DNA from 3 places in the Paenirhizobium cremeum genome. Region 2 is predicted to be linked to each of the others. Evidence: riboswitches for the same ligand, from Rfam matches in the RefSeq annotation. Region 2 holds a riboswitch; each other region holds the start of a gene.

Region 1 (10,583 bases), 1.3 Mb from region 2:
AAACCCACGCCGCAAGCTGCAGGTTGCCGTTGCGGCCGGATCTGTAGAAGATCCGCTCGGCATTGGCGGGTGGATCGAGCGGTTCGTATTTGTCCGGCGCCGGCCCCCTGGTCAAAAGATGGGTATGGAAGGTCTGGCGCTCCCGCGCGTAGTCGCGGCCGATCAGCGGCGGGTTGACCGGCGTGTCCATGGCGCCGGCGATTTCGGGCAGCAGCATCGCGCCGAGAAGGCCGCCGAGAACGGCCCGGCGCGAGACCGGTTTTTCGAAGCTTCTGTCAGACGTCATGACCGCGATCCGGAAGATCCAAGCCCAATCATTCTCGCGCGCTTTTCGGCAAAGGCAAGGCACGATGTCGTTATGCGCCCGCAGGAATCCTCTGTCATGGGCCCGCAGGTTTCGCCCGTTGACAATCGATTGAAATGGGTGCATTCCATGCGTCCATGATCGACGCACGCGCACTCATCTCCTGCACGTATTTTTGGGCCTACCGGTAACCGGCGGCCCGACAGATCATCTTGTCAACAGGCCGCCGTCAGGCGGCCTTGTTGTTTTCAGCAGCTTCCCCTGATGGCGGTAACCGAAAAAGGGAAGCGAACATGACTGAAGATACCGATATCACCCTCCCACGGCCCCCGGTCGTCATCATCCGCGCGGCGAAACGTCAGGACCTGCCGGCGCTCAATGAAATGATCGCGGCACTCGCCGCCCATCATGGCGACGCCTCGGCCATGACGCCGGAAAAGCTGGAGCGCGATCTCTTCGGCCCCATGCCCTGGATTTCCGCCCTTGTCGCCGATAGCGGCGAAGGCCTGATCGGCTACGCCATCCTCGTGCCGCTCTACAAGGCCCAGGAAGCCAAGCGCGGCATGGACCTGCATCACCTCTATGTCCGTGACGGCCAGCGCGGCAACGGCATCGGCCAGCATCTGGTCGCGCGTGCGAAGGAGATGGCGCGCCAGTCCGGCTGCGACTACCTTTCCGTCAGCGCCGCCACCGGCAATTTCGCGGCCCATCGCTTCTACGAGCACATGGATTTCGTTCCGCGTCCGGTGACGGGCATGCGCTACATGCAGGCCTTGTCCTGAGCATCGTTCTTAAAACAGAGACGTTTTCCGGAGGAAAACCGAATGCCCCGCATCATTGTTGCCTTGCAGAATGACTTCGCCGATTGGGAACCCGCGCTCCTGATGGCCGCCGCGCGCTACTATCTCGACTGCGAGGTGCTCACAGCCTCGCCGGATGGCAGGCCGGTGACCTCAATGGGTGGTCTGAAGGTGACGCCCGACATGAGCTTTGCCGAAATCGATCCGGCCGGTTCCGATGCGCTCATCATTCCCGGCGGCTATGCCTGGGAGAAGGGGAAGGCCTTCGATTTTTCCGAACTGGCGAAGGGCTTCCATGCGAAGGGCAGGGTTGTCGGCGGTATTTGCGCGGCTGCAAGCGCGCTCGCTGCGACCGGCGTTCTGGACGAGGTTGCCCATACCGGCAATTCGCTTGCCTCGCATAGCAGATATCCCGGCTATCGCGGCGCCGGGCGGTATATCGACCGGCCGCAGGCCGTCTCCGACGGCGGTATCGTGACGGCGCCCGGCAATTCTCCGGTGACCTTTACCGCGGAAGTGCTGAAGGCGCTCGGGCTCTGGGTGCCTGAGGCCGAGAGCGAAATCACGGCATTTTCCGCTGAACATCGCTGACGTCGGGAATATCCGAGACCGCCTCCAGCGCACGGCGAATGTCGCGGCTGGTGAGGCTGAAGGTGTTGCCTGCGGGTTTCCCGCGTTTCAGCTTGCGGTCGGCGGCCAGGAGAAAGGCCGGATGATGCCGGCCGAACCAGTCCATGCAGTCCCGAGGCAAGGGTGAGGTCTTCCCGGTCAGGCTGCGGAAGGCGAGACGGTGCACGAAACCGCGGCAGGCAGAGCCTTCATGCAGAAAGACCAGCGCATCGATATCGATGCGCCAGTCGAATTCGGGGCAGGGACCGCCTGCCATATCGGGTCAGGCTTCGAAGCGGCGGCGGAAGTGACCGCTCAAGGCGCCGAGCAACGACCAGAACAGGAGACTGGTCAGCGTTGCCACCACGACGAAACGATGCGACATCGCTTCCGGCGCAAGCGCCTGCTCGCCTTCCGGCGGCACGGGTGCGCCGATGACATGCGGCAGCGCGATCAGCACGATCGCCAGAGCCGCGGCCCATGGCCTGCGCTGGAAGAACAAGAGGGCAAGGCCGGCCGCCGTCGATGCCGCGGTGCCGATCCACCAGACTTGACGCTCGAAGAGCGGTGCGGCCGGTGTGCCCGGAAGCTCCGGATGAAGGCCGAAACCCGGCGCCAGCATGAACGCGACGAAGCCGCAAAGACCCCAGATCAGGCCGCGCCGCCAGTCGCTTTCCGTGCCGGAAATCTGCATCAGGCCGTTCAGAACCAGGGCGAAGCCGATGGCCGTCAGCACATTGGCGACGAAGGTGTAGGCATTGCGCTCGAAGCCGTCGGCGGGTGCCCAGGCATCCGCGTCGTGATGATGGTCGTCCGCCTGCGTGGCCGCGGCTGCGGTGTTGCCGTGGTCATGGCCTTCCTCGGCCGCGCCGGCGGCGTGGCTGTGACCGTCTGCGGCGCCGCCGGTCTCGAAGACCTCTGCGGCCAGGATAAGCGGGGTCGTACCGAGAAACTGCGCAAGCGTCACGGCGGTCCCGACGATCAGCCCGACCAGCACCGAAGTGAAGACGAGCGAACGAAAAACTGACATGGAATCCCCCTCAAGGCATGTCGCGCAAAAGCGCGTCGCGGTTTTGCGGCGGTGACATGCGATAAAACAAAGACTGAAAGCGCGTGGAGCGAACCTAAAAGATCGCGATGCGGCTCAGTGGCAGGGGAAGGCGTTGGCGTGACGGGCATCATGCGCGGCATTGTGCACCACCTCCATCGGCGAGAAGCCGACGAAACCGACGATGAAGAGGCCGAAGAAGACGCTGAGAAGTGCCGGCGCGAAGCGGCTGACGCTGGACGAAGCGGATGAAGTGATGGTGGTCGCGGACATGTTTCCCTCCGAACGATGACGATGATGCCCGACGATCGAAGGGTGGAAAACGGGGCGAGGGTCGGTCGGAAAGATTGTCCGGAGACCATGCCCTGTCTTCCGGACACCCCGTCCGGCAGGCGACAACAGGCGATGGCAGGTCTCCTGGCTTGCGGGTCATGACCCCTGAACTGCCTTCCCGGATTGCTCCAGTGGCCTTGTCGTTCAGGCGTTCGCCGCTCACAGTTGCGGGGGCAGCCACGAATCGAGCCCCGTCAGGGTCGTCCCTATCGTGTTCCCTATTAATCCCCGAAGCGCCGCTTCTGGGGAACCATCGCCGCCAGTATCGGGGGCATGGGCTGCCGTGTCAATCGCGAGGCATGTTTCGCCCGTGAAAAAGGGTGGGACGGTCCCGTCGTCGTCAGTGCCGGAGCGGCGGATTCTCCGACCACTTCTGCAGCGTCGTCTTGATGAGGATGAGCGCCGCCCGATGGGCGTCGTCACGCTCCCGCGGATCGACGATCGCCGAGAGTCGCTTTTCGAATGCGGTCACGGTCTCGTTGACCCAGCGATGCAGGGCCGGATCGGGATAGCTGTCGAGCAGCGAGCGCAAAGCGCTTTCCATCCGCCGTCTTTCGATGCTCATGTTGCCTCCGATCATGTGACGCGGGTCACTCTGTCCGGCGAGGCTTGCGCGATGCTGGAGTTCGCGGTGGCATGGGCCCGCTGGTTTGTGCCCGGTCGCTCGAGCCGATGCGCAATGATCGAGTATGATCGGGCGCTCTACAGGCAGCGCAACCGCATCGAGCGCATGTTTGGTCGTCTCAAGATCGACCGGGCCATTGCCACCCGCAATGACCGGCTGGCCAACGGCTTCCTCGGCCGGTCCATCTCGCCACCGCCGGATACCGGCTCAAATGTGTCCCTCGCGCCTTAGCTTGCATCGTATCGGACACGAGCGTCCCGGATGTTCTCCAGATTGCTGCTCGCCCACCTTACGAGAGCCATCACCGGTGCAAGAAGCGTTCGTCCGACCTCTGTCAATTCATAGTCCACGCGCGGTGGGATAGTGGGAAACAATGTCCGCTTCACCAAGCCGTCACGTTCCAGTCCGCGCAAGTTGATCGTCAGCATGCGTTGCGAGATGCCGTCGATCCGACGCCGCAATTCATTGAACCGGACCGGTCCATCCTTGAGCGTTGCGATGATGTAAAGCGTCCACTTGTCGCCCACGAGATCGAGGATTTCTCGAACCATCCGACAGTCGTCACCTTGGGTGGGGGCAGGAAAATCAGTGATACTGAGTGTCATCGGAGTGCCTTCTTGCGCGAGCCTTAGTGGTCATCTTAATAGTGTTGGTAACAAGAATTTACCACCCTGTCCCCATCGGAGCAACCATGGCCAACATCCTCCTCGTTATCTCGAGCCCTCGTAGCCCCGAGAGCCTGTCCACCCGCTTCGCGGCTGAGATCGCCGAAGGCTTGAAGGTTCGCCTGGGCGGCACCCTTTTCACTCGCGATCTCGCGGCCAACCCACTGCCGCATATCGCGCAGGCCTATATTCAGGGCCGCGTCGCGGCCCCCGAGGCGCGCACGCCCGCGCAGGTTAAGGCGGTCGACCTTGCCCAAGAGCTCGTCGACGAGGTGAAGGTCGCTGACGTGATCGTCCTGGGTTCGGGCATGATTAATTTCGGTCTGTCGTCGCAGTTGAAGGCCTGGTTCGATCACGTCACTTGGCCGCGCGTGACCTTTGGTTATAACGAAGCCGGCAGGCCGCAGGGATTGCTGACCGGCAAGAAGGTCTATGTCGTCACGGCCGCAGGCGGCGTCTTCTCTGAAGGCGACTGGGCCCCCTTTGATTTCCAGACCGACTATCTGCGCCACCTCCTGGGCTTCATCGGTCTGACCGAAATCGAAATCGTCCGTGTGGAAGGCACTGTCTTCGGGCCCGAGGCGGCCAAGGCCGCCATCGCCGCCACCGAAGCCCAGGTTCGCGAGGTCTTGGAAAAGGCCGCCTGACGGTGGGTCGGACGACTGCTCAGGCTGTCAGCGCAAACATGCATGTCTACAGCCAGAGCAGTTGGCCCTCAGGTCAAAAAACACGAGGAAGATGAGATGAAGATTGCTCTCTTTGGAGGGACCGGACCAACCGGAAGACACATTATCGAAGAGGCGCTCCGGCAAGGATATGAGCTGTCCGTCTACACGCGGGACGCCGGAAAGCTCGCGGCCTTCGATGGCAAGATCGAAGTCGTCGTCGGCGACCTCAACAATCGCGAAGCGATCAAGGCATGCGTGACGGGCGCAGATGCAGTCATCAGCGCGCTCGGCCCCAACAGTCTGAAATCGCGTGACAAGCGGCCGATCATGCGCGGCGTTGGCACGATCATCTCTGTCATGGAAGAGCTGAACGTCCGTCGCCTCATTCAAATCTCGACCGCCGCCTATCGTGATCCGAAGGACGGTTTCGACGTCAGGTCGCAAGCATTCGTCATGCTGTTCAAGCTGATCGTTCGCAACGCCTATGACGACATCAAGGCGACCGCTGAACTGGTGAGCAACTCACGTCTCGATTGGACGCTGGTTCGGATTCCCAACCTCAAGGACGGGTCCGCAACAGGCAAAGTGGACGTCGGCTGGTACGGCAAGACGAAGCTCGGCATGAAGCTGTCCCGCGGGAACCTTGCGAAATTCCTGGTCGATCAGGTCACGGCCGGAGAGTTCGTGCGCGCTGCGCCGGGGATAGCCGACCGAGGCTGACGGCAGATAGCTCATCAGGCTTGTTTGACGGACACGCGCGTTGCGACTGCCGCCGGCGCAGCACTCGATCCGGCATGGCGCCCGTAACTTCCCAAACCCGCATCGAGAGAGAGGATAAATCTATGCCATCCGAGGGATTTACGACGGCCGATGTGCCGGACCAGTCAGGCAAGTGCTTCATCGTCACGGGAGCCAGTACGGGCATAGGTTTCGAAGTGGCGAGCGCGCTGGCGGCGCGACGTGCACGAGTGCTGCTCGCGTGCCGTGACGAAGCGAAGGCGAGAGCCGCGACACATTTCAAAGCAGGCCCATGCTCGATCAAATCCGTCCGCACGGCCTGGTCAATGCTTGCAGTGTCTGCGTGCTAGACGGGGCTCACTTCACCGCCGGTATCGCCTTCAGGTAGGTCGCGATCGCCTCGCGGTCGTCAGCCGAAATCTCGGTCATGTTCTTCTGCACCTCGACCATGGAGCCGCCGACGCTGTCGAAGTCAGGCGTGAAGCCGGTTTCCAGATAGCCGACGATGTCGCCCTCCGACCATGTGGCGATGCTTGGCGAGCCGGGGGTGATGTTGGGGATCTTGCCTTCGCCTTCCGGGTTCGGGCCGCCGGCCAGCCAAGCGCCGGCCTTGAAGCCGCCGAGAGCGTCGCGTGGCGTATGGCACTCGCCGCAATGGCCGGGCCCCTCGACCAGATACTGGCCGCGCCTCAGCCTGTCGTCGGGACCGGCAAAGGTGACCCGCGGCGCATCGCTGAAATAGAGGAATTTCCAGCCGCCCAGCACGAGGCGGACGTTGAACGGGAAAGGCAGCTCATGCGCCGGCGCGACCGCTTCGCTGGCCGGCAGGGTCTTCAGGAAGCCGAAGAGGTCGTTGACGTCCTTCGGCGTCATGCGGGCGTAGGAACCATAGGGAAAGGACGGGTAGAGATGCTCGCCGTTTCGGCCGACGCCGCGCGTCATCGCATCGCCGAATTCGGCGAGCGTCCAGCCGCCGATGCCCGCGGTGGCGCTGCTGGAGATATTGGGCGCGTGGAAGGTGCCGAACGGGCTCTTCAGCGGCGCGCCGCCGGAAAGAACGAGCCGCGCATCCCCTTCCGCCCCGGGTGCCGCGTGACAGCTCGTGCAGCCGCCGGCGAAGAAGATCTCGCGCCCGTTGGCAAGGTCCGGCTCGCCGAGATTGGTCCACCGCGCAGGGTCCTGCCGCTTGGGCGCGGTGATGTAGACGAAGGCGGCGGCTCCCGCCGCGCCGAGCGCAATCAGGATGCCCAGTCCCTTCAGCCATTTCGATGCCATAGCACCCTCCGCATTTCGCGGCCCGCCGTTGGTGGCGCGCCTGTCATGAATTGTCTCGAAAGGCGGGCAGAGGGCGCCGGCCCGCTGGCGCGGGGCCCGGACGCCGCCAACCCGCCAGACGCTTATTTCTTCAGGCGGTAGGTCTGATGACAGTCGCCGCAGGTGCCGCCAACGGCCTTCATCACGGCGCCCACTCCGGCCTGGTCGGTCGGCATGGCGGCGAGCTGGGCGTCGGCCGCCGTTGCGAGCGCTGCCGACTTGGCCTTGAAGTCATCCATGTTTTCCCAGATCTTCGGGCTGGCTTCGGTGTCGAGGCCGACTTCCGAACCGGCGGGGAAATGGTCGGGGAACGCCTTGGCCACTTCCGACATGGTGGTGAGCGAAGCCTTCACGACCTCCGCGTCGAACGGCTTTTCACCCTTGGCGATGGCGCCGATGGCGCCCATTGCGCCGCCGACCTTCTTCATCATCTCCTGCCGTACGACCTGCGGTTCGTCGGCGGCGATCGCAGCGCTCATTCCGAGCCCGGCGACGACGGCGGCGGCCATGACAAGTTTCAGCTTCATCGATTTCTCCATTGATATCGGGGCCGGACGCGCCGGCGGTTCTGGGGCGGGCGGATGATTGCAAAATTCGCAAGGCGGAATGAAGTCACATTCCGGTGATTCCGGGAAATATGTCAAAGATTTGATTTTTATCCAGAAATATCCCCGGAAACCTGTCGGTCCGACATCAGGCCGTGGGCCAGCGTGAATGCGGCGGCAACGATCAGCAAGGCTCCGGCGGCGCGTCCGATCCAGATCGTCATCGCCGGCTGTCCGGCCAGGGCGTGGCGGGCACGGTCGCCCGCCAGCGCCACCGCGCCGTAGACCAGGCCCTGCACCGCCATCGTCATCAGCCCCAGCACGAGCCCCTGCGCAAGGATCGGCCCATAGGTGGGTTTCAGGAATTGCGGATAGACGGCGATGACGAAGAGATAGGCCTTCGGGTTGAGCAGGCAGGTCGTCATCGCCCGCCGGAAGGTGGCGGCGAGCGTCGACCGCCCCGTTCCGTCGACCGTGCCGATGGTGATCGCGCTCTTTGCCAGAGAAAGGCCGATCCACATCATGTAGAGCGCGCCGGCGACGACGAGGGGCAGGAAGAGGCGCGGCGCATAGGCGACGAGAATGCCGGTGCCGAGCGTGCCGTAGAGCGTATGCACCGCGCCGCCCGTCATCATGCCGGCGGTCGCCGTGAGGCCCGCCTTGCGCCCTCCGGCGAGCGAACTTGCCAGAACGAAGATCATATCCATGCCCGGCACGATGATGATGCCGAAGATCAGCAGAAGAAAAAGCCAGAGTGCCTGTGCGTAGTCCATGTCAGTATCTCCAGGGAAGGGAACCTGCCGAAAACGGATTTTCCTCCGTTTCCAGACGCTTGGGGTTTCCTTAAGGAGAGCCAACTGACATCATTGTGTCAGTTGGCTTCGGCAAGGACTTCAGAAAAATGCGAAAGGCCTCGCGTCTCTTCGAGATCATCCAGATCCTGCGGCTCGCCCGGCATGCGGTCACGGCGGCAGAGATCGCCGAGCGGCTGGAGGTGACGCCGCGCTCGATCTACCGGGATATCGTCGCGCTGCAGGCCATGCGCGTGCCGATCGAGGGCGAACGCGGGCTGGGCTATATCCTGCGGCCTGGCTTCGATCTGCCGCCGCTGATGTTGACCGTCGAGGAAACGGAGGCGATCGTGCTTGGCCTGGCGCTTCTGGAGCGGACCGGCGATACCGGGCTGAAGACGGCGGCGCGCGCCGTCAACGACAAGATCGCCGCCGCCGTGCCGGAGCCGTTGCGGCGAAGCCTCCAGGCGCCGGTGCTCAGGGCCTGGGGCAGCGTTGCCGCCGAACCGCCGGCGCTCGATCTTGCCGAGGTTCGCGGCGCGATCCGGGACGAACGGTCGCTCGACATCGTCTATCGCGATGCCGAGGGCCGGCTGACGGAGCGCCGCGTGAGGCCGATCGCGCTCGTCTATTATTCTGACGTCGTCAATCTCGTCGGCTGGTGCGAACTGCGCGCGGCGATCCGCAATTTTCGGGCGGACCGCGTCGTCGGCTGCTCGCCGGCCGAGGCGTTCTTCCGGGGTGAGGGTGACGCGCTGAGGCGCCGCTGGAGCGAGGGATGGGCCGTGGCGGGATGACGTCTTTTTGAGTGCCGTTCGCCGGATTTCGTGCTTTCTTAACGGCGAGATCCTAACGTGACGCATCCAAACGGGGAGCTGGGCATGATGACGTCGGAGGCGCAGACGACGTGGCGGGAGGCAGGGCGGCACTGGCCGCTCGCGGCGGTGATTTCGCTTGCCGGGCTGGTGCTCCTCGCCCTGCTGCTGGGCATTGGCGTCGGTCTCGTCGATCCCTCTGCCGATGTCTTTGCCGGGCGCAACCATGCGAATATCTGGCTGGGGTCCTCGCTGCTCTTGTCCGGCGATGCGATGGAACTCTTTCGTGGGCAGGAGATCTATTCCTCCCATGTCCTTTCGGTGTTCGGGCTGGAAGCCGGCTGGCAGTACTGGAGCTATCTGCCCCATGCGCTGCCGATATTCGCGCCCTTTTCCCTGCTGCCCTATCTGCCTTCGGCGCTGGTCTTTCTCCTGTCGACACTCGCGCTTTACGGTCACGCCGTCAGCCTGCAGGACCGTGACTTTCCGGCATTTTCCGCCATCCTGCTGCTGCCCTTCCTGCTGGCCAACATCCTGGCGGCGGACAGCGGCTTTCTCACCGCTGCGCTGATGCTTTACGGCCTTGGCCTGCGCGGCAGCCATCCGGTGCTCGCGGGCATTGCCATCGGCGTCCTCACCATCAAGCCGCAGCTCGGCCTGCTCCTGCCGATCCTGCTGATCTTCGAGGGCAACTGGCGCACCTTCCTGGCCGCGCTGGCCATCGCGCTCGTTATGGTGGCGCTGTCGCTTGCGATCGTCGGGATCAACGGCTGGATCGGCTATGCCACCTTCAACGCGCCCTATCAGATCTATCTGATGAACAATCTCGGCGGCTTCTTTCCCAATCTGGTGCCCTCGGTCTTCGGCTCCATGCGCAGCCTGGGTTTTCCTGCGGATGTCGCCCGGCTGATCCATCTGCCGGTGGCGTTGGCCGCCATCGCCGCCTTCATCTGGAGCCTGATGCGGCTTGAAGCGCCGCTTGCCCGATCCCGCAGCCTTCTCTATGCCACCTTCCTGATTTCTCCCTACACGCAGAGCCATGACCTGGGAGCGCTTGCCGCCCTGGCCGCGCTCGCGGTTCGGCCGGAACCGTCGCTTCCCGGCGGTCTTGCCGTGCTGCGCGTCGTGTTCTCGGCGCTGGCGACCTTCGTGCCGCTGGTAACCCTGCTGCTCGGATTGAAGGGAATGCCGCTCGCGCCGCTGGTGCTGGTATTCGCCTATGGCGTGACGCTCGCCACGGACAGGATTGTCGAAAGCCGCGCCACCCGGCCTGAGCCGCAGATGAATTAGCCGATGGCAGCCTGAAGCCCCGCCACAGGCGATAGGGG
Region 2 (10,583 bases):
GATGCCGCAGGCCAGCCGCAGGGGAGGATCGCTTATCGTTTCCAAGGTGGCGCGCACCTTGAGCAGCATTTCATCCGCCAGGTCGCCGGCGATCTGCTCGAACAACATGCCGGGATCGGGTATGGTGTTGTAGACCGTCCCGCGGGCCACGCCCGCCTCTTCCGCAAGGTCGCTGATCGTCACACGATCGGACCCTTTTCGGGAAAAAAGCCGCATCGCGGCGTCATAGATACGGCATTTTACATTTGTCACGTGAAGGAACCCTCCATGGCCGCCGGCCGGACATGCTTCATCCGACGATCATTCCGGCAACAGAATCCGCCTGAAACCTTTTCATATCGCAATTGAGAGACAACCGGTCTCATATCACCCCCGGAAGCCTTCGCCTTCCTTCCTCGCCCCTGGACGGGCGACAATGGCCAACCGACGGAATACCGGATTCTCTTTGGGCGATACCACATTGAACTCCTTAGGGCAGCCCCGTTCATGCCGCCTGCGTCAAATAGACGCTCGTGTTGACTTTTGAACATTTGTGTTCAATATAGACCGGAACTGATTACACATCAACATCTCATCCCGGGTCATGAGAATCGTTCTCCCGAAAAAGGCCCGACAAGGAGAAAATCCGTGAAGAAACTGATCGTCGCACTGGGCCTGGTCATGACACTCGCGGCCTGCGCACAGACCACAAGCGAAACCACAGGCAGCACCCCGTCCGGTAAATCGAAATACGGCATCGGTCCCACCTCGCTGCCGCCGGTCATCACGCCGTCAGTCTGATACCCGCCCCTCGGATCATCGGTTTTCGCCACCGCCACTGGCGAACGCCATGCCTCCGATGGCGCATGTCGGACCGGCCGATGCAGGTCCGGCAAAGCGCCGCGATGGCCGGATCGGGTCCGCCGTCCGGCCATCGCCGGTGCACTGTCGGCAATGCGGTTGCGATAGGAACCGAATGGGACTTCCACCGGAAGCCAATTGGTGTATTCAGGGATTTCGATAACCTGAAACGACGATGCCGATGGACCCGATGAACGCTCCCGAAAAGAACAAGCCGCAGCCGACGACCGCAACGGCGGATCTCGATGAACAGGCCCTGTTTTATCACCGCTATCCCCGTCCCGGGAAGCTCGAGATTCAGGCGACCAAGCCGCTGGGCAACCAGCGCGACCTGGCGCTCGCCTATTCCCCGGGTGTGGCCGCTCCCTGCCTTGCGATCCGCGACGAACCTGAGACCGCTGCCGACTACACCGCCCGCGGCAATCTCGTCGCCGTCATCTCCAACGGTACCGCCGTGCTCGGTCTCGGCAATATCGGCCCGCTGGCCTCCAAGCCGGTCATGGAGGGAAAAGCGGTTCTTTTCAAGAAGTTCGCCGGCATAGACGTCTTCGACATCGAAATCGACGCCGCAAGTGTGGACACCATGGTGTCGACGGTTTCGGCACTGGAGCCGACCTTCGGCGGCATCAACCTTGAGGACATCAAGGCCCCGGAATGCTTCGAGGTGGAAGCCCAGCTTCGCGAAAAGATGAACATCCCGGTCTTCCACGACGACCAGCACGGCACGGCGATCATTGTCGCCGCCGCCATCCTGAACGGTCTGGAACTGGCGGGCAAGAAGATCGACGAGGTAAAGATCGTCGCCTCCGGCGCAGGCGCCGCCGCACTGGCCTGCCTCAACCTGCTGGTGACGCTTGGTGCGCGCCGCGAGAACATCTGGGTCCACGACGTCGAAGGCCTGGTCTATGTCGGGCGCGAGGTGCTGATGGACCGCTGGAAATCGGTCTATGCACAAGAAACCGACAAGCGCGCCCTGGCCGAGTCCATCGATGGCGCCGATGTCTTCCTCGGGCTTTCCGCCGCCGGCGTGCTGAAACCGGAACTCCTGGAGAAAATGGCCGAAAAGCCGCTGATTATGGCGCTGGCCAATCCGACGCCGGAGATCATGCCGGATCTCGCACGGGAAGCCCGCCCTGACGCGATGATCTGCACAGGACGCTCCGACTTCCCCAACCAGGTCAACAACGTCCTCTGCTTCCCCTATATCTTCCGTGGCGCGCTCGATTGCGGCGCGACCACCATCAACGAAGAGATGAAGATGGCCGCTGTGCGCGCCATCGCGGCTTTGGCGCGCGAAGAAGTCTCCGAGGTCGCGGCCCGCGCCTATACGGGCGAAACCCCGACCTTCGGCCCGAACTACCTGATCCCGTCCCCCTTCGATCCACGGCTCATCCTGCGAATTGCGCCGGCCGTGGCGCGCGCTGCCGCCGAAAGCGGCGTGGCGAAGCGCCCGATCGTGGACTTCGACAGTTATCTCGACCAGTTGAACCGATTCGTCTTCCGCTCCGGCTTCGTCATGAAGCCGATCTTTACCGCGGCGAAGAAGGCAACCCAGAAACGGGTCATCTTCGCGGAAGGCGAAGACGAACGCGTGCTGCGCGCGGCCCAGGTGCTTCTCGAGGAAGGCACCGGACGGCCAATCCTGATCGGCCGCCCCCAGATCATCGAAACCCGCCTCAACCGCTTCGGCCTGCGCATCCGCCCTGGCGTCGATTTCGACCTCGTCAATCCCGAAGACGATCCGCGCTACCGCGACTATGTCGACGACTATTTTGCCCTTGTCGGACGCGAGGGCATCAACCCGGAAGCCGCCCGCACCATCGTGCGCACCAACAACACCGTGATCGGAGCGCTTGCCGTCAAGCGCGGCGAAGCCGATGCGCTGATCTGCGGCGTTGAAGGCCGCTACGACCGCCATCTGCGCGATGTCCACCAGATCATCGGCAAGAAGCCCGGCGTGTGCGCCTTCTCGGGTCTCAGCCTGCTGATCTCCCAGCGCGGCGCGATCTTCTTCACCGACACCTTCGTGACCTATAATCCCTCGGCCGCGGAAATCGCCGAAATGACGATCCTCGCGGCACAGGAAATCCGCCGCTTCGGCATCACGCCACGGGCAGCCCTCGTCACCCATTCCAATTTCGGTTCACGCGATTCCGAAAGCGCCCGCAAGATGCGCGACGCCCTGAAGCTCATCCGCGAGCAGGCGCCGGAACTGGAAGTCGACGGCGAAATGCAGGGCGGTTCGGCGCTGTCGGAAAGCCTGCGCAAGCGGGCCATGCCGAACAGCACGCTGACCGGCGAAGCGAACCTGCTGGTCTTCCCCAATCTCGATGCAGCAAACATCTCGCTCGGTATCGTGCGCACGATGATGGATGCCCTGCATGTCGGCCCGATCCTTCTCGGCGCGGCACTTCCGGCTCACATCCTCTCGTCTTCGGTCACCTCGCGCGGTGTCGTCAACATGGCAGCACTCGCCGTGGTCGAGGCGTCACAGCCCGGCTGAGACAAGCCCTTGAACAAGCAGATGATGATATCCCCGCCGCCCGGCGGCGGGGATCGCGGGTCACGGCTGCCCACCATGAATGCCCCCTAAAATTCGGCTGGACAACGGCCACCCCTCCGCCCAATCTCGACCCACGTAATTTCAGGGTTTCAGAATGACGAACCAGGGCGGCTATTTCGACCTGCTGGACTGGCTAGAGAGTGAAAAGGGCGTTCGACCGCAACAGTTTTTCAAGAGGATGCAGAAGGTCTTTGGCCTTGCCAATCTGCTCTACGCCGAAGCGTCCATAACCCCGGCCGGGGCCAGGCTTCACCGGTTGCACCACACTTTCGCGCCGGCTGCGGTTCGCGCCGTCAACGCCCTGCCCGCAGGGATCACCCGCCCACCGGTTCAGGAGGCCTTCGGCGCGATAGGGGTGCTCGACTGGTCCTGGATCGCCACGCACACCGTTGGTCTCGAAACATTCCAGCAGCTTGTCGCCGAGCTTGCCATCGCACCGCGCGGGGCCGTCTATCCTCTGGTGGCAAGAGAGGGACGCTCGGCCCTTCTGGCCGTCAATGCGGACATGCCGGAAACGGAATGGGCACGCTTCAGGCGCCACAACGATCCTTTCCTGCATGACCTCGCGACCCGTTTCCACGCCACTCTCGTCGATGGCCAGACACCCCGCTCGATGACCGGCCGGCGACAATACCAGCTGACGACCCGCGAACGCGAAGCGTTGACCTGGGCGGCAGCCGGCAAGAGTTATTGGGAAACCGCGATGATCCTCGGCATTTCGGAGCGCACCGTGCGGTTCTTCATGTCCAATGCCCGAAGAAAACTGAACGTCGCCACCAATACCCAGGCCGTGGCGGAAGCCGTCTGGCGCGGGCTGATTACCGGCTCGAAGGACAGCTAGCGTCCCATAGCCCGTAGTCAGGGGCCGCAATAATAATCAAGAATTGCATAATTTTGCACTGTCACTACCGACAGTTTAAATTCCTAGGCGGTACGGCATTTTTTCCTCTCCAACTATGGAAGGAAAGCGCCATGATTAGGATTATTACCGCCGCAAACCGCGAAAGCCATTCGGCCGAGATCGCCGAGATGCACACCCTGCGCAAGCGGGTCTTCCACGATCTGCTGAAATGGGACGTCTCTGTGAAGGGCGACTGGGAGATCGACCACTATGACGACGCCAACCCGGTCTACGTTCTCTCCTATTCGCCCGAGGGCCGCCTGCGCGGCTCGCTGCGGCTGCTGCCCACCCTCGGCCCCAATATGCTGGACGACACCTTTCCCATTCTTCTGGGCGGGGAACCCGAGATCCGCAGCGCCTCGGTCTGGGAATCCAGCCGTTTCTGCATCGAGCCGGAAATTTCCCAGGACCGAGCATCCAACCAGGTGACGGTGGCCGCCGCCGAACTGATGTGCGGGGTGGGCGAACTTTGCCTTGCTTCCAGCATCTCGCACATCGTCACGGTCACGGACGTCTTCCTCGAACGCATGTTCCGGCGCATGGGATGCCCGGGCGAACGCATCGGCGAGCCACAGAGGATCGGTTCGGTCTTCGCCGTTGCGGTCGGATGGGAAATCGATACGGAGATGCTGGCTGGCATGAAGGCCATCGCCGCCATCGACGGTCGCGTTCTTGAGGAAGCCTATGCGCTCGACCGCGCGCGTGCGGCCTGACGCACGGCCCGGGCGCAGATACAAGGCCCGTTAACACAAATAAGTGTTCCCGGTTGGCACTTCGTCACTCGCTAATTATGGTCAGATTACCTATAGGCTCATCGGATATGAGCCGAAGTGGAACAGAGCTGACCGGGGACACGATTTGCAGCGCGGCAAGAAACGATTTCTGCTGGCATTCGCCGCCTTTCTGGCCTGTCAGCCGCTTGCCACCCAGGCCTCGGACGTCTGCGAGAGACTGCGGGAAGGACTCGCCTCGGGCAGCCGGATCATCGCCAACAGCAGCGAATTCCGCCGTTATTCCAGTGCGATAGCCCGACAGAATATCGAGATCCGCAAGACCCGGCAGGACATGCGCCGCCTGCACTGCGACACCTCGGCGATCGTGGTCATCCGCTCCGACGGCGGCAATGACTGCTCGGACCTGTCAACGGCCCTTGCCAGGATGGAAGAGAACAAGCGCGATCTCGCCGGCAAGCTGGAAGCTCTGCGCAACAGCGGCCCCGACGAGGCAACCAGGGCACGCATTCTTGCCGCCCTTGATGCGAACGGCTGCAACGAAGAACCGCAGGAGCGTGCGGAACCTACGTCGTCAGACGGAACGGATGACCGGATGGCCGCCGCGCTTGAGAGCGCCACCGGCATGGGAAACCTCCGCACGCTCTGCGTCCGCACCTGCGACGGCGGTTTCTTCCCGATTTCGTCCAACACCTCCCCGATGAACTTCCGACGGGACGCCGATACCTGCCAGCAGATGTGTCCGGGGGTGGAAACGGAGCTCTACTATCATTCGATGCTTTCAGGTGAGAGTTCCGACATGGTCTCGGCCGAAACAGGCAAACCCTATCGGGAATTGCCGACCGCGTTTTCCTATCTGAACCGCCCGAGCGGCGAAAAGGCGGCCTGCGGCTGCAATCTCTCGGCCTATTACGAAAAGATGCGGGCAAACGGAGCCGCAGGGACCATTCCGGACGACAATTCGTCGATCATCGAGATAAAGCCTCGGGACCCTGTAACCGCCCCCTCGCAACAGGCGTCCTCGGCACCGGCCGAACGCCCCTATGATCCGGAAAACAGCAGGATCCGCCGCGTCGGCCCCGCCTTCCTTGCCCCCGACCAGGGCAAGATCGACCTGAGGCATCCGGCAGCGCCGGGACCGCAGCCGCAGCAATAGAGCGATGCCGCCAAGAGCGGCACTTGCCCTTCTTCCGGAACAGCTTGAAAACAAACGGATAAGATATTGAGGTGACTCCGTTTTCGCTGGAAACGCACCAGCAAGTCGCCCGTTGCACGACGACCGCGTCAGCCGCTCGCGGCGCCGTCGCGGCGAGCGCCCCATTCCTCCTCGAACACCAACTCTTCCAGCGGAATCCTCTGCCTCCAGCCTCTCACCGCCAATTCAGGCTGATCGAACAGCCTGTCGACATAACCGAGACAGAACCAACCGATGACCTCGACATGATCGGGGATCGAGAGGATGGATTTGAGGTCGGCCTGATGGAAGATGCTGACCCAGCCGACACCGACGCCTTCGGCGCGGGCCGCAAGCCAAAGGTTCTGAACGGCACAGACCGTCGAATAGCTGTCCATCTGCGGGTTGTGTGTCCGCCCCAGGATAACCGGGCCGCCCCGGGTCGGATCACAGGTCACGCAGATGCCGACCGGCGCCTTGCGAATACCTTCGAGCTTCAGCGCCTGATAGGTCTCGCGCTGTTTTCCGGAAAACATCGCCGCCGCCTCGCCATTGGCCCGGCAAAATGCCTGCCAGACGGCTTCCCGCCGGGCCGCATCACGCACCACCAGGAAATTCCAGGGCTGCATGAAACCGACCGAGGGCGCGTCATGCGCCGCCTGCAGCAGGCGCCAGACAAGTTCGTCCGGCAAGGGCTCCGGCAGGAACTGGTCGCGTACGTCGCGGCGGCTGCGAATGGCACGATATACAGCCTCCCGCTCCTCGGCGGAAAAGGCGCCTGCCGTTACGAGATGATCGTTCGGTTCGTCGTTGCGCATCGTCATATCCCCAACAATGCCTGCAACCGCCTGCCGTCCACGCAGGGCGAGTCTATCCCGCCAGGCCGGTCTTCTGACTGGGCTTCATCTGCTCCGCGCGACCTTCCCGGCCTTTCGGCCAGTGGTCCGGACCCGAAGGGGTCCAGCGGCTGAGCATCCACCTCACAGCGTTGGGCACGTGCCGGAATTCCACCGGCTTCCCGATTCTCCCGCGGCAGTCCGCGGGCACCTGACACAAACGGTTCTACAGCAAGCAGGCAGCCATGCAAGCAGTCGTTTGCGACACGGTTTCAGGCGGTTGCGGGAAAGTAGCGGACATAGGCGAACTCGTCTCCGTCGGGCGACCAGTTCGGCACATTGATCGTACCCTGACCGCCGAAGAGCTCGAACAGCGTCTCAAGGTTGCCGCCATCCATGTCCATCAGGCGAAGGCGGACGGAAAGATCGCGCGGATGATCGAAGACATCGGGATCGTAGGAGAGCAGCACGACCTTGTCCCCCTTCGGCGAGGGATGCGGAAACCAGTTGCCGAAATTGTCGTCGGTCAACTGCTGCAGGTCACGCCCGTCCGGACTGACCCGCCAGATCTGCATCAGGCCCGTGCGGCTGGAGTTGAAATAGATCCACGCCCCGTCGGCAGACCAGTCGGGACCGTCATTACGCCCTTCGCCGAAGGTCAGACGCCTCTCCTCGCCGCCTTCGATCGAGATAGTGTAGATGTCGAAGATCTGGTCGCGGATGCCGCAATAGCTGACGAAACGCCCATCCGGCGACCATCCGTGCCAGTAGGACGGCAGGTTCTCCGTCACCTGCACCGGCGTCCCGCCTCCGGCCGGCAGTATGTACATGCACGTTTTGCCATGTTCGACCTTGTCGCACAGCATGATGAAACGGCCGTCCGGCGAAATGCCGTGATCGTTGTTGCAGCGGGTCGCGAAGCCGGTATCGATCTGCCGCGGCTCCTCGCTGCCGTCGGGCGGCAGTCGATAGAGCAGGCCGTCGCTGTTGATGAGCAGATAGCTGCCGTCGGGCGACCAGTTCGGGGCCTCGATGAGCCGATCCGTCTGCCAGACGATGCGATGGCGGCGCGTTCGGATATTGAAGATCTCGAGCGAGCTTCGCATGTCCCCTCCAGCCAGGCCGCCGACGTGCCGTCAGCGGTCCCGGAAACGGTTGGTGATCGGATAGCGCCGGTCGCGGCCGAAGTTCTTCTTGGTGATCTTCACGCCGGGGGCCGACTGTCGCCGCTTGTATTCGGCGAGATAGAGCAGATGCTCCACCCGGTGCACCGTCGCGACGTCATGGCCGCGGGCCACGATATCCTCGACCCCCATCTCCTTTTCGACGAGGCATTCGAGAATGTCGTCCAGCACCGGATAAGGCGGCAGCGAATCCTGGTCTGTCTGGTTCGGCCGAAGCTCCGCAGACGGCGCCTTGGACAGGATATTGGCAGGAATGACCTCTCCCGACGGTCCAAGCCCGCCCGGCGGCACATGGGCGTTGCGCCAGCCGGAAAGAGCGTAGACCTGCATCTTGTAGAGGTCCTTGATCGGATTGAACCCGCCGTTCATGTCGCCGTAAAGCGTGGCATAGCCGACCGACATCTCCGACTTGTTGCCTGTGGTCACCACCATCGAACCGAACTTGTTGGAGATCGCCATCAGGATCGTGCCGCGGGCACGGCTCTGTAGGTTTTCCTCGGTGATACCACTGTCCGTTCCCTCGAACATGTCCGACAGCGCAGACAGGAAACCTTCGACGGGTTCTGCGATCGGCACGATGTCATAGTGGCAGCCGAGCGCCTTTGCGCAGGCCTCCGCATCCGTGAACGATTCCTGCGAGGTATAACGATAAGGCAGCATCACCGTGCGCACCCTCTCCTCGCCCAGCGCATCGACCGCGATTGCCGCACAGAGCGCCGAGTCGATACCGCCGGAAAGGCCGAGCACGACGCTCTTGAAGCCGTTCTTGTTGACGTAGTCGCGGAAGCCCAGCATGCAGGCGCGATAGTCTGCCTCTTCCTTCTCCGGAATATGCGACATCGGCCCGTCGCTGCAGCGCCAGCCATCGGCAGACCGCTTCCAGGTGGTGACGGTCAAGGTCGGTTCGAACTGGCTCATCTGGAAAGCCAGGGACTTGTCGGCGTTAAAGGCGAAGCTCGCACCGTCGAAGACCAGTTCGTCCTGCCCGCCGACCTGGTTGGCGAAGATCAGCGGCAGTCCGCTTTCGATCACCTGACGCAGCGCTACCTGATGGCGCACGTCCACCTTGCCGCGATAATAGGGGGAACCATTGGGCACCAGCAGGATCTCAGCCCCCGTCTCCGCCAGCGTCTCGCAGATGCCAAGATCGTTCCAGATCTCCTCGCAGATCGGGATTCCAAGCCGCACCCCGCGGAAATTCACCGGCCCCGGCATATCGCCCTCGACGAAAACCCGCTTCTCGTCGAACTCGCCGTAGTTGGGCAGGTCGATCTTGTCGCGAAGACCGAGAATCCTGCCGCCGTCGAGAACTGCCGCCGAATTATGCCGGCCCTTCTCCCCCTGTCGCGGAAAACCGACGATCACGCCCGGCCCGCCATCCGCAGTATCGGCGGCAAGCTGCTCTACGGCATGCAGGCACGCCTTGAGAAAGGCTGGCTTAAGCACGAGGTCTTCCGGCGGATAACCGGAAATGAACAACTCGGTCAGCAACAGGAGGTCGGCTCCTTGCGCGGCCGCCTCGGCACGGGCCTCCCGCGCCTTTGCCAGATTGCCGGCGACATCGCCGACCGTCGGATCGAGTTGGGCAATCGCAATGCGCAGGATGTCGGGTCGAATGGTTGTATCGCTCATGCGGCAGGTGTAGCGCGTGACGGTGACAATCGCAATGCGGCCGTCAATCCGGAACGCCGATCTTGGGAATGGATCGGCGCCAAACGCATCCTGTGGGAACAAACCGCCTGAACGGTCAGTTCATCTGGCATTCATGACGGTTATGTGACAGCTATGTGAAGTTTGGATAACGTGACGTAATAGCTGGAGAGCAAAGTGGTCGAGATTGGCTCAGAGCCGGCGGTTTCGCCAAAGACCGCCAGGAATGGCGCTGCTGTTCAGGTGGGCAGGCAGCAGGTTGCAAGCGCTCTCTTGCCGGTCGCGAATTCGCTGCTGCTGGCCATCCTCACGATCATCTGCAGCGAATGGCTTGCCCGGGGTAACCTGGTCGATATTCCCGACTACATGCTTTCGCCGGCCCGGCCCGGTCTCGTGGCAGCAGGCGTGATCTTTGTGCTGCTGCTCGCAGGCGACGCGCTGTTCGGCCGTGCCTATCAATCGGCGCTGGTGGTCATTCCGCTGGCGCTGCTTCCGGCCTTCTTCTCCGGGCAGAAGCAGCTTTTTCTCTCCGATCCGCTCTATCCGAGCGATCTGCTTTTCGGTCGCCAGATCGCCGAACTCCTGCCGGTCATGGTGGCGGCGAAGCCGGTCGTGGCCGCCGGCATATTGGCCGCCACGCTCGCGGCGCTCAGTGCTCTCGTCTATCTGTTCGCCGTGAGCTGGCAACGCTTTCCGCGCCTCTC
Region 3 (10,583 bases), 120 kb from region 2:
CTGCCTGACGAGTTTTATGACACCTTCGCGATCCGCGGCAAGGTGAGCGGCGTCGAGGCCGGCGGCGGGCTTCCCTTCAAGGTGGTTCAACTGTGCGGCAAGGACGGCAAGGTCGCCTGGGACGAGATCGCCGGACCCGGCGTTGACCCGCATTCGCTGAAAAGTCCGGCACCGGTGCTCAAGATCGCCGCCGGCGACGATGCCATGCCGGGCATGGCAGGCCACGACATGCAGGGTCATATGCAGGGACATGGCGCAATGGACGGTTCCGGCATGGCCGGCGCCAATCCCGGCACAATGGAGGTCGTGAAGGTCGGCGATATCGAGCTGTCGGCAGCCTTCACCAAGGCCATGCTGCCCGGTCAGCCGGTCGGCGGCGGGTTCGTCACTATCAAGAACGGCGGTTCCGGGGATGACCGGCTGATCTCCGCAGAATCGCCGGTCGCAGGCCGCGTCGAATTGCACGAGATGGCGATGGTCAACGATGTGATGAAGATGCGCCAGCTGAATGACGGCATTCCGGTTCCGGCCGGCCAGACCGTCGAACTGAAGCCCGGCGGGCTGCACATGATGTTCTTCGAGGTAAAGCAACCCTTTGCCGAGGGCGGTAGCGTGCCGGTCAAGCTGACCTTCGAGAAGGCGGGAACCGTCGATATCGTGCTTCCGGTTGGCCCGGCCAAGGGCAAGTAAGCCGGCGGGTCCGCTTAAAACAAGGCCGCGTCCCCGTAACGGGCGCGGCCTTCGACATGCAAAGCCTTTGTTCGGTGGCGGTATCGCTCAGGCGGCCGAACTCATATAGGCCTCGATCGTCTCCTTGAGCGATGCCTGCTCGATCCGGCGCTCGCCCGCCGTCAGGAAAAACAGCGCGAGTGCGGGGGGCTGTGCAATATTGGCAAGTGCACGCAGGGCGAAGTCATTGGTATTCTCGGCCTGCTCCGCCACCTGGCGAGCATAGTCCTCGACATAGGTGCTGCGAGCAACCCTTTGCGGCGGCTTTATTGCTTCCATTGCATATGCGGCTGTATTTGCCGAAACTGTAACAACCTGGGTCATATCGTTCACCAAAACTCGTTTAGCGGATGATAATATCCGTATCTCGTAGTTTCTTCTTTAAATAAAACGAGGCGTTTCTATTAAAATGCCGCCTAAAGCCCCTGCTTTATCGGATATGCAAGAAATCGCTATTGTACGGTGGGCCCGCGACGACATCGAAAGGCGGCGCGATGTCTTGACGCGTCGGTCAGGCGGCGCTTGCAATTGCATCGCAATCTGTCATTTTTCGACAGAATTCGAAAATTGGCGTAATCATTTTGACGGATAACATCCCTATCCTCATCTCGGGTTCGCCATGGATTTCAAAGGGAGGGGAGTGAGACATGATTATCCTGGTCGGCTACGTCAGCATCGAGGGCCAGTCGCGCAAGATCGCCGAGACCATTGCCGCGCAGATCGAGAAGGGCGGCGATCGGGCCGTGCTGTTCAACGTGGTGACGGGCGCGGAATTCGGCGTCGATCATCCGCAGGCGGCGATCCTCTGCGCCCCGATCCATGGGGGGCGGTATCCGGCGCCGTTCGTCGATTTCGTCCGACGCGAGAAAGACTGGCTGAAGAGCGTGCCGAGCGCGTTCGTCTCCGTCTCGCTGTTCATCCGCAGCGAATTCGAGGAGGAGCGCGAGGAGGCGATGCATTTCCCGGATGCGCTGATGGCTGAGACCGGTTGGGTGCCGGGCATGGTGCACCATGCGGCGGGCGCGCTGCGCTACACCGAATACGACTTCTTCAAGCGTTGGATGGCGAAGCGCCTTGCCGAGCGCGAGGGCGCGCCGACCGATACCCGGCAGATTCACGAGTTTACCGACTGGGCAGCATTGCAGGCCTTTACCGGCGAGTTCCTGGCCGCCGCCAGGGCGTAAGCGCCGGGTCGCCGGCCGGGGACTGGACGCCGGGCCGGCCGGAGGCTAAGACACAGTCATGATGCAAATCCTGCTCGTGGCTGCCGGTGGCGCCGTCGGTTCCGTTTGCCGTTATCTCGTGGGGGTCGGGGCGCTGAGGCTGCTCGGGCCCTCTTTCCCGTGGGGAACGCTGACGGTCAATGTGGTCGGCTCTTTCGGCATCGGGGTGCTGGCGGAACTGATCGTTGCGCGCTTCGGAGCCTCCACCGATCTCCGGCTGCTGCTGATTACCGGTTTTCTCGGCGGTTTCACCACCTTTTCCGCCTTTGCGCTCGATGCCGTGTCGCTCTTCGAACGGGGGGCTGCCCTCAGTTCCCTGGTCTATCTTGTCGCAAGCGTCGTTGTCTCCCTGGCGGCGACGGTTGCCGGCATGTTCCTGATGCGCTCCATGCTCTAACGGGGCCGGTTCCGGTTTTCCTGTTTCCATCTTCAATCGAAATGCTCTAAAGCGCTTTCGAGAACGACAGTCGCGTATCAGACGCCAGAACCACCGGAAGACATACTCAATGGCAGGCATCGAACACATCACCGTGGACGCCGACGAGGCGGGCATGCGGGTCGACCGCTGGTTCAAGGTGCATTTCCCCGGGCTCGGATTCGGCGCCCTGCAGAAGCTCCTGCGCTCCGGGCAGATCCGGGTGGACGGTGGCCGGGTGAAGAGCGACAGCCGCGTGCAGCCGGGGCAGGTGGTGCGCATTCCGCCGCTCGACGTCGATGCCAAGGGTGCGAAGACCGGTCCGATCGCCGGGCATGATCTCAGGCATGCCGAGGACGGCGAATTGCTGGCGCGCATGTTGCTGCATGAGGACGACAAGGTGTTCGTGCTGAACAAGCCGGCGGGTCTTGCGGTGCAGGGAGGTTCCGGCGTCTCGCGGCACATCGACAAGATGCTCGACGCCTGGACCAGCAAGAAGGGCGAAAAACCGCGCCTGGTGCACCGTCTCGACCGGGATACCTCCGGCGTTCTCGTCGTGGCGCGCACCCGCGGTGCGGCGCAGAAGCTGACGGCGGCCTTCCGCGAACGCGACACCAAGAAGACCTACTGGTCGCTGGTGAAGGGCGTGCCGCGCAAGCATGAGGACAAGATTTCCACATGGCTCGTCAAGGAACCGACGCCGGACGGAGACCGCATGCGGGTCGCCAAGCATGGCGAAGAGGGGGCGGATCACGCCGTTTCCTTCTACCGGGTGATCGACACCGCCGCACAGCGGCTCGCCTGGCTGGAAATGGAGCCCTATACGGGACGTACCCACCAGTTGCGTGTGCATGCGCTGCATATCGGCCACCCGATCATCGGCGACCCCAAATACTTCATCGACGATCCCAACTGGGATTTTCCCGGTGGTGTCCAGAAGCGGCTGCACCTGCATGCCCGCCATATCGACATTCCGCACCCCTCCGGCGGGCGGCTGAAGGTCACGGCGCCGCTGCCGCCGCACATGGTGCAAAGCTGGAACCTGCTCGGCTTCAACCAGGAAGACGGCGACAAGGACGAAGACGAGTGAGAGACGCGCAATGAAACTGGTGCTTTTCGACTGTGACGGAACGCTGGTCGATAGCGTCGGCCTGATCCACGAGACCATGCGTCGTACCTTCGAGGCGTTTTCGCAGACCGCCCCCGCGGTTGAGGCGACCAAGAGCATCATCGGACTGACGCTGGATATCGCGATCGCGCGCCTGCAGGGCAAGGTCCATGCCGATGACGAAGCGGTTCAGATGGCGGCGCACTACAAGAGCCTCTTCACCGTCGTCCGAAAAGATCTCGAATATCGCGAACCGCTGTTCGACGGTATCGAGCCGCTGATCGCATCGCTTGTCGCGCGCGAGGACGTCCTGATCGGCGCGGTCACCGGCAAATCGCGTCGCGGCCTCGATCTCGTTCTTGAAACGCACGGTTTTGCGCCTCATTTCTTCGTTTCCCGCACGGCGGACGATTGCCCGTCCAAGCCGAACCCCGCCATGGTCAGCGAATGCTGCGCCGAGACGGGGATTGCGCCGTCGGATACGGTCGTCATCGGCGATGCCGTCTACGACATGCAGATGGCGAAGGCCGCAGGCGCGACCGCCATCGGCGTCTCCTGGGGCTATGCCTCGGTCGACGAACTCTGGCAGGCGGGCGCGGATGCGGTGGTCGACCGGCCGGAGACCATCCTGAGCTACATCCATCAGGGATAAATGACCATGCGTGATATTCTGAGCGACCTTGGGCCCGAACCCAGCGATGCCGATCCGGTGCGCCGCGCCCAGATCCAGATGAAGCGACCGCTTGCCAAGCGGTTCTACGAGACGGTTTCCGTGGAGCCGGAGGAGGGCGGTTTTGCCGTTCGTCTCGATGGTCGCACGGTGAAGACGCCGGCCAGGAACGTTCTGCGCCTTCCGACGCAGGCCGCCGCCGAACTGGTGGCGAACGAGTGGCGGGCGCAGACGCAGGAGATCGATCCGGCGACGATGCCGGCGACCCGGCTTGCCAATACGGCGATCGATGCGATCGTCGGGCAGGAGGAAGAGGTCTTTGCCGATATCGTCCGCTTCAGCGGCACCGACATGCTGTGCTACCGCGCCGACGGACCGCAGGAACTCGTCGCGCGTCAGGCGGAGCGCTGGGACCCGGTGATCGACTGGGCGGCTTCGGTTCATGGCGCGCGATTCATCCTTGCGGAAGGCATCATGCATCAGGAGCAGCCGGCCGAGGCGGTCTCAGCCTATGCCGGCGCGCTGAGGGCCTTTTCAAGTCCGATCGAACTTGCCTGCCTGCATGTCGTCACCACGTTGACCGGCTCGGCGCTTCTGGCGCTCGCATTTGCCCATGGGCGGCTCGGCCGCGACGAGATCTGGGCGCTCGCCCATCTCGACGAGGACTGGACGGACGAGCATTGGGGCGTGGACGCCGAGGCGCAGGTTCGACGCGCCAAACGCTTCGAGGAAATGGTTGCCGCAACCGCCTTGTTTGCGGCCCTGCGGCTCGCGAATTAACCGCTCGCTAACCATAAAAGTGAAATCCTGCCGCTGACAGGGAATCATCGGCCGGGACGTTTCACATGCTTGCACGGATCTTCAGGTTCAGCTTTGCGCTGCTGCTTCTGGCGGCGCTTGCATCCTGCAGCATTTTCCAGGGGCGGCCGATCACAAGGCCGCTCGTCTACTATGTGCGCGAGGTGACCGTCATGGCGGATGCCGGCGTGCCACTGGGTGTCATCAGAGGGGTTGACCGCCGCGTGTCAGCGGCTATCGCGGCGACGCGTCCGCCGGCCGGCGCCCAGCGTGTGGCGATCCTGGTGCGGATCGAGGAGGTCGGGACGGGCTTCGGCGCCCGTCGTGGCATTCCCAATGCCCGCTTCACGGCGACGGCCGTTTCGCTGGAGACCGGCGAGCCCGTCGCGGAGGGCACGTTCAATGTCAACGGTTCGACCGATGCGCCCGGCATGGCGGAGGAAAGCCTTGCCGAAGAAATTTCCGCCCGTGTCCGTTTTGCCTTCTCGCTGGTCAATCCCTCGCTGCGCAAGCTTGTGCGCCCACCGCGCACGATGATGACAAGGCTCGTCAGCGATCCGCCTGAAGCTGTCGTGCCGGCGATGCCGGAGCCTCCGGCCGCTCCTCCGACCGCGACGCCCGGCAAGTCTTATCCCGAAGACGGTGCCAGCGGCACGGTGACGCTCGGCAAGGGTTCGGCCCGGCCCTGACGGGCCGGCGCCCTTCCGGCACCCGATTGCCCGCGCCGGGCTGGCGCCGACCGCGATTGACTTTGCCCGGAACCGGGCCTAATCAAATTGATTACGGATGGTTTTCATGTCCGCCTGCAGGCGGATTGAAAAGCAAAAGGGAATGCGACAACGGTGACCCAGACCGGGACCGTCCATCGCAGCCGACCCCGCGACTGTAGAGCGGCGAGGGTATTCCGTCCGGTGCCATTTTTCGCTGGATGACGGTCGCATGGTGCGGCCGGTCCGGAAGAAAGGGGAGCCGGAAAAGCCACTGAGGGGCTGCGCGATCAGCCAGGGCGGACGCCTCTATTATCTACGAATCGTCCCCTTTCGCACAGCATCGATCCCTCGGGAAGGTGAGGAATATCCGCTGGCGCAACGAGCGCCACGACCCGCGAGCCAGGAGACCTGCCAACCGTGCCGGGCATTGGCCCAACCTTCACAGGGGAGGATACCCCTTGTTGCCAGCACGGAGGTTGTCGTGGCGACGTCATCCAGAAGCGGGGTCTCCAGATCCCGCGCATTGGCGCATTGCATATTGCTCCCGGGGTGCGCGCCCTGGGATATGGTCGGTGCGTTGCGATTTCTTACCATTGGGGATGACGGCCGGCTCGAATGCCTGCCCATGGTTTCGTCCTGCGGCAGCGGCCTCAAGCGATGACGGTACGGGGATCATCTATCCTTGTGCTCGGCGGCGCACGCTCCGGTAAATCGCGCTTTGCCGAGGGGCTGGCCACGGGTTCGGGCCTCGGCCGGCATTATGTCGCGACGGGCCGCGCCTATGACGACGAGATGCGCGAGCGGATCGCCAAGCATCGCGCCGACCGGGGCGACGGCTGGACGACCCATGAGGAACCCGTCGATATCGTCGGCCTGCTGCGCCGGATCGACGGTTCGGATCGCGTCGTGCTGGTCGATTGCCTGACGCTCTGGGTCACCAATCTGATGATGGCGGAAGAGGATGTCGCGGCACGCTCATCGGAGCTTGCCGCCGCCGTTGCCGGCCTCTCCTGCCGCCTGATCCTCGTTTCCAACGAAGTCGGCCTCGGCATCGTGCCCGAGAACCGCATGGCGCGCGAGTTTCGCGATCATGCCGGCCGCCTTCACCAACTGGTCGCGCAATCGGCGACCGACGTCTATTTCGTCGCGGCCGGACTGCCGCTGAAAATGAAGGGTTGAACCATGCTGCAGCAAAAGATCCCTGCAACCGTCATCACCGGCTTTCTCGGCGCCGGCAAGACCACCATCATCCGCAACATGCTGATGAATGCAGGCGGCAAGAAGATCGCGTTGATTATCAACGAGTTCGGCGATCTCGGTGTCGATGGCGAGGTGCTGAAGGGCTGCGGCGCGGAAAATTGTACCGAGGACGATATCATCGAGCTCACCAATGGCTGCATCTGCTGCACGGTCGCCGACGACTTCGTGCCGACCATGCAAAAGCTTCTCGAGCGCGACGTGAAACCCGACCACATCGTCATCGAGACGTCCGGTCTTGCCCTGCCGCAGCCGCTGGTCGCCGCCTTCAACTGGCCGGACATCCGCACGCGGGTAACCGTCGACGGCGTGGTGACGGTGGTCGACAGCGCGGCGGTCGCCGCCGGCCGTTTCGCCGACGATCACGACCGCGTCGATGCCATGCGCGAGGCCGACGACAGCCTCGACCACGACAGCCCCATCGAGGAACTGTTCGAGGATCAGCTCACCTGCGCCGACCTGATCGTGCTCAACAAGACCGACCTTCTGGACGGCGAGGGCGTGGCCCGCGTGAGGGCGGAGGTGGCCGAGCGGATCGCGCGCAAGCCGACCCTGATCGAGGCGAAGAACGGCGATGTGCCGGCGCTCGTCCTGCTCGGTCTCGGCGTCGGCACCGAAGACGACATCGAGAACCGCAAGTCGCATCACGAACTGGAACATGAGGCGCTGCATGAAAGCGGCGAGGCCCACGACCATCATCACGACCACGACGAATTCGAAAGCTTCGTGATGAAGCTTCCGCCGATTGCCGATCCGGCCGGTTTCGTCGAGCGGCTGAAGGATGTGATCGCAACGCATGACGTGCTGCGCCTCAAGGGCTTCATCGACGTGCCCGGCAAACCGATGCGCCTCGTCATCCAGGCCGTTGGCTCGCGGGTGGACACCTATTTCGACCGTCCCTGGGCGGCCGGCGAGACGCGCGAGACGCGTTTGGTGGTCATCGGCCTGCACGAATGGGATTACGGCGCAGTGGCGGAGGCTGTCGAAAAGGCGGCTTCGTAAGGCCTTAGCCGCCGATGACGCTGCTCCCTTTAGGACAACACTGATGCACCTGCTGCTAGCCCAGAAAGGTTCGATCAGCGATGGCGAGGAGGCGATAGACCTCGGCCAGACGCCGGGCGATATCCTCTTCCTTTCCGCCGCCGATACCGAGCTTGCCGCGATTGCGACCGCTGTTGCGGGGCGGACGGGCGGTCCGAGCGTGCGGCTGGCCAGCCTGATGCAGCTCAAGCATCCGATGTCGGTCGATACCTATGTCGAGCGGACCGCGCGGCATGCGAAGCTGATCGTCATCCGGGCGCTCGGCGGCGCGAGCTATTTTCACTACGCGCTGGAGGCGCTCAATGCCTGCGTCCGTCGGTCGGGAGCGGTCATTGCCGTCCTCCCTGGCGATGACAAGCCGGATGAGGGGCTTTCCGCCTTCTCGACTGTCAAGGCGGAGGATCTCGACGCGCTCTGGTCCTATCTGGTGGAGGGGGGCGCGACGAATGCGTCCGCCTTTGTCGATTACGCCATGTCGCTCATCGGCTTTTGCGAGAGACCGCAGCCGGCTGCGCCTTTGCTGAAGGCCGGGATCTGGTGGCCGGGCAGAGGTGTGATCGGGGTCGAGGAATGGCGGGAGGCCGTCGGAGCTGACGCTTTCTCGGGTGGGATGTCTGCCGGCAGGCCAGAGGGGGGTACTGCAGCCGGGCGCGTGGCCAAGCCGATTGCCGCCATTTGTTTCTACCGCGCCCTCGTGCAGAGCGGCGAGACACGGCCGGTCGAGGCGATGATCGATGCGTTGCGCGCCGAGGGGCTGACGGCCTTGCCGGTGTTCGTCTCCAGCCTCAAGGATGCGGTTTCGGTCGAGACGCTCAGGCGTATCTTTGCCGAGGCTTCGCCCGATGTCGTATTGAACGCCACAGGCTTTGCGGTCTCTGCTCCGGGCAGCGAGCGTGCCTCCACCGTGCTGGACGAGACCGGCGCGGTGGTGCTGCAGACGCTGTTTTCCAGCTCGTCGCGCGAGGCGTGGGAGCAATCGTCGCAGGGGCTTTCGGCGCGCGATCTTGCCATGAGCGTGGCGCTGCCGGAGGTCGATGGCCGGGTGATGACGCGGGCGGTCTCGTTCAAGGCGGCGGCGCGCTTCGATGCGCGGGTCGAGACCAATATCGTCACCCATGAGCCGAATGCCGGTCGTGCTGCCTTCGTCGCGAAGCTGGCCGCCAACTGGGCGCGGCTGCGCAACACCGCAGCCGCAGATCGGCGGGTGGCGATCGTGATGGCGAACTATCCGAACCGCGACGGAAGGCTCGGCAACGGGGTCGGGCTCGACACACCCGCCGGCACCATGGAAGTGCTCAAGGCGATGAATGCGGCCGGATATGCGGTGGGCGATTTGCCCCATGATGGCGACGCGCTGATGGCGCATCTGATGGCGGGGCCGACCAATGCGGCAAACGACGGACGGCAAATCCGCGAAGTCATATCACTGAATAATTACATAGGTTTCTTTGAAAGTCTTCCAGTAAAGGTTCGGAACGAGGTAACGGCGCGTTGGGGTGGGCCGGAGGCCGATCCTTTCTTTCTCGACGGGCGTTTTGCGCTGCCGCTGTCGCGCTTTGGCAACGTGCTCGTCGGTATCCAGCCGGCGCGCGGCTACAATATCGATCCGAAGGAAACCTACCATTCTCCTGACCTTGTGCCGCCGCACGGCTATCTCGCCTTCTATGCCTATCTGCGCGGAGCCTTCGACGCCCATGCCGTTGTCCACATGGGCAAGCATGGCAATCTCGAATGGCTACCGGGCAAGGCGCTGGCGCTTTCGGAAAACTGCTATCCGGAGGCGGTGTTCGGGGCCTTGCCGCATCTCTATCCGTTCATCGTCAACGATCCCGGCGAGGGAACGCAGGCGAAGCGACGGACATCGGCCGTCATCATCGACCATCTGACGCCGCCGCTGACGCGGGCGGAGAGTTACGGGCCGCTCAAGGATCTGGAAGCGCTGGTCGATGAGTATTACGAGGCCTCGGGCGGAGATCCGCGGCGGTTGAAGCTCCTGAAGAAGCAGATCCTCGATCTTGTCGCCGATATCGGGCTGGACCAGGACGCCGGCATTGCGAAGGGCGAGGCCGAGGAGGCCGCGCTCGAAAAGCTCGACGCCTATCTCTGCGACCTCAAGGAAATGCAGATCCGCGACGGGCTGCACATCTTCGGCCTTGCGCCGGAGGGGCGGTTGCTTACTGACCTGACCGTGGCGCTGGCGCGGGTGCCGCGCGGGCTGGGCGAGGGTGGTGACCAGAGCTTGCAGCGGGCGATTGCGGGGGATGGCGAGCTATCCTTCGACCCCCTCGATTGCGTGATGTCCGATCCATGGACCGGGGCAAGGCCGGACATTCTGGCCGATCTCACCGAGCAGCCATGGCGGACCAGGGGCGACACGGTCGAGCGCATCGAACTGCTGGCGGCGAAGCTGGTGGCGGGCGAGGTCGAATGCCCATCCGATTGGTGGCAGACGCGCGCGGTGCTCGAGGAAATTCAAACACGGCTGAGACCTGCCGTGGTCAAATCGGGCAGGGCCGAGATCGAGGGACTGTTGACCGGGCTTGCCGGAGGTTTCGTGCCACCCGGTCCCTCGGGTGCGCCGACGCGCGGCCGGCCCGACGTTCTGCCGACGGGACGCAATTTATATTCGGTC

Evidence for each region. Region 2 has a riboswitch for cobalamin ahead of bluB (5,6-dimethylbenzimidazole synthase). Riboswitches for the same ligand answer to the same signal wherever they lie in the genome.
Region 1: linked by a shared signal. The riboswitch ahead of ACLBKR_RS03205 (CbtB domain-containing protein) and the one ahead of bluB (5,6-dimethylbenzimidazole synthase) in region 2 are both predicted to bind cobalamin.
Region 3: linked by a shared signal. The riboswitch ahead of cobU (bifunctional adenosylcobinamide kinase/adenosylcobinamide-phosphate guanylyltransferase) and the one ahead of bluB (5,6-dimethylbenzimidazole synthase) in region 2 are both predicted to bind cobalamin.

Annotation. Positions count from the first base shown of each region.
Region 1 covers NZ_CP180217.1:674,713-685,295, forward strand. The annotation lists gene ACLBKR_RS03180 (alpha/beta hydrolase family protein) at 1-286, opposite strand, end outside; gene ACLBKR_RS03185 (GNAT family N-acetyltransferase) at 517-1,086, shown strand; gene ACLBKR_RS03190 (DJ-1/PfpI family protein) at 1,129-1,695, shown strand; gene ACLBKR_RS03195 (hypothetical protein) at 1,667-1,990, opposite strand; gene ACLBKR_RS03200 (CbtA family protein) at 1,997-2,743, opposite strand; gene ACLBKR_RS03205 (CbtB domain-containing protein) at 2,858-3,034, opposite strand; cobalamin riboswitch at 3,151-3,364, opposite strand; gene ACLBKR_RS03210 (hypothetical protein) at 3,435-3,659, opposite strand; gene ACLBKR_RS03215 (transposase) at 3,774-3,950, shown strand; gene ACLBKR_RS03220 (winged helix-turn-helix transcriptional regulator) at 3,947-4,324, opposite strand; gene ACLBKR_RS03225 (NAD(P)H-dependent oxidoreductase) at 4,411-5,031, shown strand; gene ACLBKR_RS03230 (SDR family oxidoreductase) at 5,128-5,772, shown strand; partial or broken gene ACLBKR_RS03235 (SDR family NAD(P)-dependent oxidoreductase) at 5,895-6,062, shown strand; gene ACLBKR_RS03240 (cytochrome c) at 6,148-7,065, opposite strand; gene ACLBKR_RS03245 (c-type cytochrome) at 7,188-7,631, opposite strand; gene ACLBKR_RS03250 (LysE family translocator) at 7,760-8,422, opposite strand; gene ACLBKR_RS03255 (helix-turn-helix transcriptional regulator) at 8,551-9,237, shown strand; gene ACLBKR_RS03260 (glycosyltransferase family 87 protein) at 9,322-10,545, shown strand; gene ACLBKR_RS03265 (metallophosphoesterase) at 10,542-10,583, opposite strand, start outside.
Region 2 covers NZ_CP180217.1:1,930,481-1,941,063, forward strand. The annotation lists gene ACLBKR_RS09675 (TetR/AcrR family transcriptional regulator) at 1-252, opposite strand, end outside; gene ACLBKR_RS09680 (hypothetical protein) at 628-780, shown strand; gene ACLBKR_RS09685 (NADP-dependent malic enzyme) at 1,031-3,343, shown strand; gene ACLBKR_RS09690 (helix-turn-helix domain-containing protein) at 3,498-4,244, shown strand; gene ACLBKR_RS09695 (acyl-homoserine-lactone synthase) at 4,376-5,017, shown strand; gene ACLBKR_RS09700 (DUF2865 domain-containing protein) at 5,163-6,191, shown strand; gene bluB (5,6-dimethylbenzimidazole synthase) at 6,320-7,027, opposite strand; cobalamin riboswitch at 7,073-7,275, opposite strand; gene ACLBKR_RS09710 (TolB family protein) at 7,318-8,151, opposite strand; gene ACLBKR_RS09715 (NAD+ synthase) at 8,182-9,861, opposite strand; gene ACLBKR_RS09720 (LTA synthase family protein) at 10,246-10,583, shown strand, end outside.
Region 3 covers NZ_CP180217.1:1,814,720-1,825,302, reverse strand. The annotation lists gene ACLBKR_RS09175 (copper chaperone PCu(A)C) at 1-690, shown strand, start outside; gene ACLBKR_RS09170 (hypothetical protein) at 778-1,008, opposite strand; gene ACLBKR_RS09165 (flavodoxin domain-containing protein) at 1,377-1,913, shown strand; gene crcB (fluoride efflux transporter CrcB) at 1,972-2,349, shown strand; gene ACLBKR_RS09155 (RluA family pseudouridine synthase) at 2,459-3,457, shown strand; gene ACLBKR_RS09150 (HAD-IA family hydrolase) at 3,468-4,127, shown strand; gene ACLBKR_RS09145 (ATP12 family chaperone protein) at 4,134-4,925, shown strand; gene ACLBKR_RS09140 (hypothetical protein) at 4,991-5,632, shown strand; cobalamin riboswitch at 5,714-6,084, shown strand; gene cobU (bifunctional adenosylcobinamide kinase/adenosylcobinamide-phosphate guanylyltransferase) at 6,311-6,832, shown strand; gene cobW (cobalamin biosynthesis protein CobW) at 6,836-7,912, shown strand; gene cobN (cobaltochelatase subunit CobN) at 7,956-10,583, shown strand, end outside.